Regions from separate parts of the Streptomyces sp. NPDC091387 genome, predicted to be linked through region 2. Evidence: riboswitches for the same ligand, from Rfam matches in the RefSeq annotation. Region 2 holds a riboswitch; each other region holds the start of a gene.
What was found. A riboswitch is a leader RNA that binds a small molecule or an ion and turns the genes downstream of it on or off. The one in region 2 is predicted to bind cyclic di-AMP.
Positions count from the first base shown of each region.

Region 1 (2,192 bases), on a different contig from region 2:
GAGATCCCGCACGAGCAGGCGAACCCCGCGCGGCGCGCCGCCAAGCAGCTCTCCAAGGAGCTCTTCCCGGCCACGGCCCGCATGTCGCGCCCGCGTCAGGGCACCGAGAAGACCGTGGAGCGGATCGACTCCGCGGCCGTGCGCGCCTTCTACGACGCCCACGTCCGGCCGTCCACCGCGACCGCCGTGGTCGTCGGCGACCTCACCGGCATCGACCTGGACGCCCTGCTCGCCGACACCGTCGGCGACTGGTCGGGCAACACGGCGGAGCCCCGCCCGGTCCCGCCGATCACCGCCGACGACACCGGCCGGGTGGTGATCGTGGACCGACCCGGAGCGGTCCAGACCCAGCTGCTCCTCGGCCGGATCGGCGCCGACCGGCACGACAGCGTCTGGCCCGCCCAGGTGCTCGGCACGTACTGCCTGGGCGGCACGCTGACCTCCCGCCTGGACCGGGTGCTGCGCGAGGAGAAGGGCTACACCTACGGCGTGCGCGCCTTCGCCCAGGTGCTGCGCTCCTCCGCCAGGGACGCCGCCTCTGGGTCGACCGGCGCCGCGATGCTCGCCATCAGCGGCTCGGTGGACACGGAGTCCACCGGGCCGGCGCTGGAGGATCTGTGGAAGGTGCTGCGGACGCTGGCCGCGGAGGGCCTCACGGACGCCGAGCGCGAGACGGCCGTGCAGAACCTCGTGGGCGTCGCACCGCTGAAGTTCGAGACGGCGGCCTCCGTCGCCGCGACCCTCGCGGACCAGGTCGAGCAGCACCTCCCGGACGACTACCAGGCGCAGCTGTACGCGCGCCTCGCGGACACCGGCACGGTGGAGGCGACGGCAGCCGTGGTCAACGCCTTCCCGGGCGACCGGCTGGTCACGGTCCTCGTCGGGGACGCCGCGCAGATCGAGGAGCCCGTGAGGGCCCTCGGCATCGGAGAGGTCTCGGTCGTCACCGGCTGACCGGTCACTCTCCCCGGTAACGGGACAAAAGGAAGGTCCTGGCGGATCACTGACCGCCGGGGCCTTCCTCTTTTGTCCGGTTTTGCGGGGGAGGTTGCCTGTCCGCCCTGTGGGATGTGCTACAAAACCGCCTGTCCGTTTGGTGTGGGGAAGTGCCCCCGTTTAACGTCGGCCCGGCTGTCCGTCACTCGTATGCCGCATCCGCGACGTACCGGGCAGCCATCGCCGAGTCCCCGTCAGGCGCGAGCCGGGGGAGCCGGGGACCCGCGCAGTCCCTGGGGTGAATCGGATGCCCATGCCTCGGTGAGGCCGGGGGATCCGTAGGAGACCTTCCTGCTCCGAACCCGTCAGCTAACCCGGTAGGCGAGAAGGAAGGAAAGGACCAGCCACTTCATGGCGTTCACCCGTGCCACCGGGAAGCACCGTGCCCCGAGCCGTCTGACGCGCTGCGGCGCGAAGGCCGTCGGCATCGCGACCCTGGCCACCACCGGCGTCATCGGCTCCCTGGCCTCCCCGGCCCTCGCCGCCGACACCGAGACCCCCGACGCCGAAGAGGCAGGCCTCTCCCAGCTCATCGCCATCGAGGGCGACCTGGCCGACCGGATCGACGCGCAGGCGGACGCGCAGCGGCACCAGGCCGACGCCGCCGCGAAGGCGAAGGCGGAAGCCAGGGCGAAGGCCGAGGCGAAGAAGAAGGCGGACGCCAAGAAGAAGGCCGACGCCAGGGCCAGGGCTGCCGCGAAGGCCGAGGCCGCCGCCAAGGCCGAGGAGGCCCGTGCGGGCGAGGTGCGTGTCGCCCGCTCCGCCGAGCGCGCCCGGCTGGGCACCTTCCAGCTCCCCGTCGCGGGTTCCCGCGTGAGCACCGGCTACCAGGCCGGCGGCTCCCTGTGGTCCTCCGGCAGCCACTCCGGCATCGACTTCCACGCCGTGTCCGGCAGCTCGGTCGTCGCCGTCGGCGCGGGTACGGTCGTCGAGGCCGGCTGGGGCGGCGCGTACGGCAACAACATCGTGCTCCGGATGACGGACGGCACGTACACCCAGTACGGCCACCTCTCCTCGATCGGCGTCTCCGTCGGCCAGAGCGTCGGGCAGGGGCAGCGGATCGGCCTCTCCGGCTCCACCGGCAACTCCACCGGACCGCACCTCCACTTCGAGGCCCGGACCACGCCGTCGTACGGCTCCGACATGGACCCGGTCGCCTATCTGCGCGCCCACGGCGTCACCGTCTGACCGGCACG
Region 1 is NZ_JBIVTZ010000015.1:132,275-134,466, reverse strand. Features, by position in the region: gene ACIQM0_RS28970 (M16 family metallopeptidase) at 1-954, shown strand, start outside; cyclic di-AMP (ydaO/yuaA leader) riboswitch at 1,168-1,334, shown strand; gene ACIQM0_RS28965 (M23 family metallopeptidase) at 1,348-2,184, shown strand.
Region 1: it holds a riboswitch for cyclic di-AMP, as region 2 does, so the genes downstream of both, ACIQM0_RS28965 (M23 family metallopeptidase) here and ACIQM0_RS36195 (M23 family metallopeptidase) in region 2, are expected to answer to the same signal.

Region 2 (2,192 bases):
TCATCACCGCCGTCCTGGCCGAGATCCCGCCGGGGGCGACCCGGGTGCGGATCGTCAACCGCGGCCACCCCGAACCGCTGCTGCTGCACTCGGACGGGGCGCTGGAGGTGCTGCGGCCCACGCTGCCCGCGCTGCCCCTGGGGATGGACCTGGGCGTGTGGCCGGACCGCTCCGACGAGTGGGAGCTGCCCGCCGGGGCGACGCTCCTCCTGTACACGGACGGCCTCTCCGAGGCCCGGGACGCCGCCGGGGTCTTCTACGACCCCGCGGAGCGGCTGCGCGGGCGGATCTTCCCGGGTCCCGAGGAACTGCTGTCGGCGCTGACCGATGACGTACGGCTGCACACCGGTGGGGTGACGACCGACGACATGGCGCTGCTCGCGGTCGTGCGCCCCACCGAGGGTCAGCCGGAGCGGCGCACGACCGTGAAGATCGTGGGTCTGGGGGGCGGTGCCGGGTGAAGGCGGAGGGGAGGACGGGGGAGAGTGCGCGGGGAAGTGGGGGAGGAGGCGCGGCCGATGCCACCGTGCGTAACCGTAAGGAACCCCTCCGCATAACATTTGACGCAACGTCAGAAAACAGATAACGATTGAGGGGCGATCAACTCGTCCGATTCCACCCGGTTGTGTCCCGTAAAGTCCAGGCCAAAGACGGGAATGATCAGTTGGAACGGCTTGGAATCGGACCCGTGTGTCTATTAACGTTCGATAACGCAGCGCGGTTGTCCCAGCCGCCGTCAGAGGCGGCACCGTGCGCGAGCGCCGAATTCCGCAAGGGAACCGGGGAACCACCTACATGGGGTGAATCGGGCATCTCTGTCTCGTCGAGAGACGGAGGGACCCGTAGGAGACCTTCCTGCTCCGAACCCGTCAGCTAACCCGGTAGGCGAGAAGGAAGGAAAGGAGTGCGCCCCAGTGGCGTCCAACAAGCCTGCCCCCGAAGCCCCCTCCCGGTTCGCACCCGAACTCGGAAACGACTTCGGAACCGGGCCCGGTGCCGTCTACGGCACCCACCACGGAACCGTTTACGGGACCGACTACGGAACCGCTTACGGAACCGATCGGGGCAGCGAGTTCGGCAACGTCTTCCCTGCCGAAGAGGCCGAGTCCGGCAAGGCGTGGGAGGAATGGAACCCCACGGAGGAGTCCGTCCGCCCCGTACGCGGCAAGCACCGCGTCGCCAAGCAGCGCAACGGTCTCGCCCGTAGCTCCACCGTTCTCGGCGTCGGTGTCATCGCGGCCGTCGGCGCGGGCGGCATGGCCTCCGCACAGAGCAAGCCGCCGGTCTCCATCTCCCTTCCCGACGCCATCTCGGACAAGCTCCCCGAGGCCAAGTCCCTGCCGGGCGTCGGCGCACTGTTCTCCAGCGGCTCCGAGGCGGAGAAGGCCGGGGCCGAGACCGCCTCCGCCCCGCTGACGACGGCCGGCATCACCACCACAGAGGCCGAGCAGGGCACGACGGACGCCGGCGAGGCGCTCCGCGCCCGCATCCTCCAGCAGGCCGAGCAGCAGCAGGACTCCGCCGACGCGGAGGCCAAGGCGGCCCAGGAGAAGGACGCCGCGGAGAAGGCGGCCACCGAGGCGAAGAAGCAGCAGGACGCCGCGGAGGCCAAGGTCGCCGCCGCGAAGAAGAAGGCGGAGGCGGAGGCCAAGAAGAAGGCGGAGGCAGCTCGGCTCGCCAAGCTCGCCGCCGGCTACGCCATCCCCACCTCCTCGTACACGATCACCTCGACCTTCGGCGAGGCCGGTTCGATGTGGTCCTCCGGCTACCACACGGGCCTCGACTTCGCCGCTCCGACAGGTACCCCGATCAAGGCCATCCACACCGGCACCGTCAAGTCGGCAGGCTGGTCCGGTGCTTACGGCTACCGCACGGTCCTGGAGCTCGACGACGGTACGGAGCTGTGGTTCTGCCACCAGTCCTCGATCGGTGTCGGCGTCGGCCAGAAGGTCACCACCGGGGACACCATCGGGCGCGTCGGCGCGACCGGCAACGTGACCGGCCCGCACCTCCACCTCGAGGTCCACACCCCGGACGGCAGCGGGATCGACCCGATGAGCTGGCTGCGCGCCCGTGGCCTGACGGTCTGAGCGGACTGAACCCCGGCAGTCCTGACGCTCCCCCCCGACGTCAGGGCTGCCGGTCCGCTGCCGTAGCTGTACACGGCACGGAATAGCGGAGGCGGGGGAACG
Region 2 is NZ_JBIVTZ010000027.1:62,144-64,335, forward strand. Features, by position in the region: gene ACIQM0_RS36190 (PP2C family protein-serine/threonine phosphatase) at 1-461, shown strand, start outside; cyclic di-AMP (ydaO/yuaA leader) riboswitch at 750-903, shown strand; gene ACIQM0_RS36195 (M23 family metallopeptidase) at 915-2,090, shown strand.

Region 3 (2,192 bases), on a different contig from region 2:
TATCCGACGCTCGCCGAGGAGTTCCGGTACGCGCAGGAGGTGACCTTCAGTCACGACGGGCGTCCCTTCCTCCACTACGAGACGCGCGCCTGGCTCATCGACGCGGAAGGCACCCCGCTGCGGCCGTCGGCCAGGGAGAGCGGCTGGTGGCGGATGCAGCCGGACGGGCGCGTGGAGGCGCTGATCACCCAGCCCACCGGTATCGCCGAGATCCTGACGGGCCGCGCGGCCGACGGTACGGCCGACCTCGCCACTCATCAGGTCGCGCTCGCCCCCACCGCCAAGGAGGTCAGCGCCACCCGCCGCCGCTACACCCTGACGGACGACGGCACGCTCGAATTCGTCCATGACCTCGCGGCGGTCGGTCTGCCGCTCCAGCACCACCTCTCGGCGCGGCTCCGACGCGAGGGCTGAAGCCGGGGTCGTGCCGGGACGTCTCGCAATCGGGCCCGCGCCTGCCCGCGGACGCGTGGCGTTGCCGTTGTCGGCCGGGCCCTCCTGCCCGAGGCCCTCACGAAGCCAGTCAAAATGTCCTGATTGAGTAATTAATCTGAGTAGTTACTAATAAACCTCAGAGTCCCTTTTCTGTGCCTCAAAAGTTACGAATATTGAGCAAATCGCCCTTTTCGGGCTCAGTGGCCAGCGTCACTCTCCCGGCTCCGGGCGCGGGGCGTCCGGCTTCGGTTCTCTGTTGCGCCAAGAAAGTTGACTTCCTCGTGAAGGTCTGATGGTGGGCGTTTCCTTTAATTGATCTTGCGAATCAATTGAGATCCGGAATTCAGGGCTTGTTTCGCTCGGTGTTTCTCGCTTACGGTCGCCGTCAATCCGGATGGAACGCCGAATCCTGCCGCCGTCCGGTAACCCGACCCACTCACGTACGGCAGGAGCGGGGGACCCAGGTTTGCCGCCGGTCCGGTATCCGGAGCGGCTAGGGGTGAAGTCGCCATCACGTGCGGCCGGACATCTCCAGTCCGAACCCGACAGCTCACCTCGCAGGCGGCGGAGAGGAAATGCGCCATGCCCATCATGGGTAAGCACCGTCGTTCCAAGTCCACCTCCCTGACCCGCGGTTTCATCGCCGTGAGCACGGGCGGAGTCGTTCTCGCGCTCCCCCTGATCGGGGCCGGATCGGCTTCTGCCGCACCGGCACACGCTGTCGTCGCGGAAAGGGCGGCGGCACCGACTTCCGTTGCGGCCAAGGGAATTGCCGTCAACAAGACGGAGTCCACCGTCTATTCCGTGATCTCCGGCGATTCGCTTTCCAAGATCGCCCGGGGACATTCCCTCAGTGGCGGCTGGGAGCGGCTCTACAAGGACAACCGGAGTGTGATCGGTGGAAACCCCGACCTGATTCACCCGGGCCTCAAGCTGACCATCGGCGCCAAGTCCGCGGCCGTCGCGCCCAAGGCGGCCCCCGCCGCCGAATCGAAGGCGAAGCCCGCGACGGAGTCCAAGCCCGCGGCCGACGCCTCGCAGTCGTCCGACCGGGCCGAGGGCACCGACCGCGCCGACCGTTCCCAGCGGACGGTCACGCCCATCGCCGAGGTGACCGACACCGCCGCTCCGGCCCAGGCCGCGACGGCGTACACCGACGACCTCGACGGCTGGATCAAGGAGTCGCTGGCCGTGATGGCCCAGAACGGCATCCCCGGCAGCTACGACGGCATCCACCGCAACGTCATCCGCGAGTCCTCGGGCAACCCGCAGATCGTCAACAACTGGGACTCGAACGCAGCCGCCGGCACCCCGTCCAAGGGCCTCCTCCAGGTGATCCAGCCCACCTTCGAGGCGTACCACGTGGCCGGTACCTCGACGGACATCCTCGACCCCGTCGCCAACATCACCGCAGCGTGCAACTACGCCGCGGCCACGTACGGCTCGATCGACAACGTCTTCGGGGCCTACTGACATACCGCCGCTCCGCCTTCGGGGGGAGCAGGACGCGCAGGGGTGGGAGGGAGCCGAGCGGCTCCCTCCCACCCCTTTTCTCGTGCCGTACAACCCTTACGCCTCATAGGCGGTCGAACGGGGCGCCAGGAAGGAAACGGGCCCTTCCCGGCGTCCCCCCGGACTCGCCCGGTCATCCTTGAACCGAGGAGCCGCTCGTGCGCACCAACCGTTCGGCCGCCATCGCGGCGGCCGCGTTCCTCCTGATGGCAGGGGCCGGCATCGCCGCCCCCTCCGCCTACGCC
Region 3 is NZ_JBIVTZ010000004.1:84,796-86,987, reverse strand. Features, by position in the region: gene ACIQM0_RS09755 (FABP family protein) at 1-414, shown strand, start outside; cyclic di-AMP (ydaO/yuaA leader) riboswitch at 826-1,012, shown strand; gene ACIQM0_RS09750 (transglycosylase SLT domain-containing protein) at 1,018-1,908, shown strand; gene ACIQM0_RS09745 (esterase) at 2,106-2,192, shown strand, end outside.
Region 3: it holds a riboswitch for cyclic di-AMP, as region 2 does, so the genes downstream of both, ACIQM0_RS09750 (transglycosylase SLT domain-containing protein) here and ACIQM0_RS36195 (M23 family metallopeptidase) in region 2, are expected to answer to the same signal.

Region 4 (2,192 bases), on a different contig from region 2:
AGCCGAGCTTCTTCGACTCGCGGCGCAGGATCCGGACGCACGCGCTGTGGAAGGTCATGACCCACATGGCGTTGGCGCGGGGGCCGACGAGCTGCTCGACGCGCTCCTTCATCTCGCCGGCGGCCTTGTTGGTGAAGGTGATCGCCAGGATCTGGCCGGGGTGCACCCCCCGCTCGGCGAGCAGGTGGGCGATGCGGTGGGTCAGCACCCGGGTCTTGCCCGAGCCGGCCCCGGCGACGATGAGCAGCGGGGATCCCGCGTGCACGACGGCGGCGCGCTGTTCGGTGTTCAGCCCGTCGAGCAGCGCGGCGGCGTCGATCACCGGGCGGTGGGCCCCGTCGCGGTAGTACGCGTCGCGGGGCGGCGGGGGCCCGTCGAACACGCCCCCGAAGAGGTCCTCCGGCACCGCTTCGGGTGCGGAGTCCTCGGGGGGCGGCGGGGGCCCTTCCTCCGTGTGCTGGAGGCCGGCCAGGAAACTGTCGTCAAAGAGGCTGCTCATCGCTGTCCGAGTCTAGGCGGCCCTACTGACACCCCGGGCTCACATGGCGAACCGCACACCTCCGCGCGGCCACCCTGAGCGATGCCGGACCCACGCTGCGTGGCCGGTTCCCGTGCCTGACCTGCCCGCACCGCGTCCACTTCGGCAAGGTCACGAAAATGTATCGGGCATTTCGAACATCAACCTTCACAGCGGCACCATGAATTGGCTAGCGTGCACGTTCGGGCGGCCCGTACCCCCAGAGGCGATCCACGCCGAGCGGACGTCCACGCCGAATCCGGGCTGCCCGTACGGAGTCCGGAACCGGGGACCCACACGCAGCACCGGGGTGAATCGGTCCGAAATGCCCCACCAGGACCGTAGGGCAGCCTTCCGTTCCGCCCGAACCCGACAGCTAACCCGGTAGGCGGTCCACGGAAGGAGATGCCGGCCTTGGCGTCGCATCGCAAACCGCGCCCCCGGGTGCGCAGCACCACCCCGGCCATCGGATTCACGACGGTCGCACTCGCCTCGGTGACCCTGCTGTCCACGCAGAGCGCGCTGGCGGCCCCGGCCCCGAAGCCCAGCATCGAGGACGTGCAGAAGAAGGTCGACGACCTCTACCGGCAGGCGGGTACCGCGACCCAGCACTACGACCAGGCGAAAGAGGCGTCCGCCAAGCAGCGCACCGAGGTGGACACGCTGCTGGACGACATCGCCCAGCGCGCCGACAAGCTGAACGACGCCCGCCGGACGCTCGGGAACTACGCCGCGGCCCAGTACCGCGACGGGGCGCTCGCGCCGACCGCCACCTTCTTCCTGGCGAACGACCCGCAGTCGTTCTTCGACCAGACCCACCTGATGAACCGGATGGCCACGAACCAGCAGCAGGCCGTCACGGACTTCCGTACGAAGCAGGCCGAGGCGTCCAGGAAGCGTGCCGAGGCGGTGACGAGCCTGGAGACGCTCACCACGTCCCAGACCCGGCTGCGCACCAGCAAGCAGAACGTCCAGGACAAGCTGGCCGAGGCCCGCACGCTGCTGTCGAAGCTGACCGCGGAGGAGAAGGCGCGCCTCGCCGAGCTGGAGCAGAAGAAGAAGGACGAGGCCAGGCGCAAGGCGGCGGAGCTGGCGACGAAGCAGGCCGCCGCGAAGGCGGAGGCCGACCGCAAGGCCAAGGAGGCCGGGGGCGGGACCGGCACGGGCACCGGGAGCGGCTCGGGCACCGGGACGGGTTCCGGCGGCTCGGACAGCAGCGCGACGACGAAGGCCGGGAAGGTCCTCGCGTTCGCCAGGGCCCAGATCGGCAAGCCGTACGTCTGGGGGGCGACCGGCCCGTCCTCGTACGACTGCTCGGGGCTCACCCAGGCGGCCTGGAGGGCGGCGGGCGTCAGCATTCCGCGGACCACCTGGGACCAGGTGAACGTCGGGACCCGGATCGCGACGGCGGATCTGCAGCCGGGGGACCTGGTCTTCTTCTACGACGACATCAGCCACGTCGGCATCTACAAGGGCGACGGCATGATGATCCACGCGCCGAAGCCGGGGGCGAACGTGCGCGAGGAATCGATCTACTACATGCCGATCTACGGGAGCGTGCGGCCCGGCTAGGGGCGTTGCGGTACGGCGGGTGGCCCCGCGGCGGCGGCCACCCGCCGGCCGTTGCCCGGCCGGTCGGCCCAGGCCGGGCCAGGTCGGGTCAGGTCCAGAGCGT
Region 4 is NZ_JBIVTZ010000010.1:248,561-250,752, reverse strand. Features, by position in the region: gene pcrA (DNA helicase PcrA) at 1-499, opposite strand, end outside; cyclic di-AMP (ydaO/yuaA leader) riboswitch at 759-924, shown strand; gene ACIQM0_RS22290 (NlpC/P60 family protein) at 923-2,089, shown strand; gene ACIQM0_RS22285 (hypothetical protein) at 2,178-2,192, opposite strand, start outside.
Region 4: it holds a riboswitch for cyclic di-AMP, as region 2 does, so the genes downstream of both, ACIQM0_RS22290 (NlpC/P60 family protein) here and ACIQM0_RS36195 (M23 family metallopeptidase) in region 2, are expected to answer to the same signal.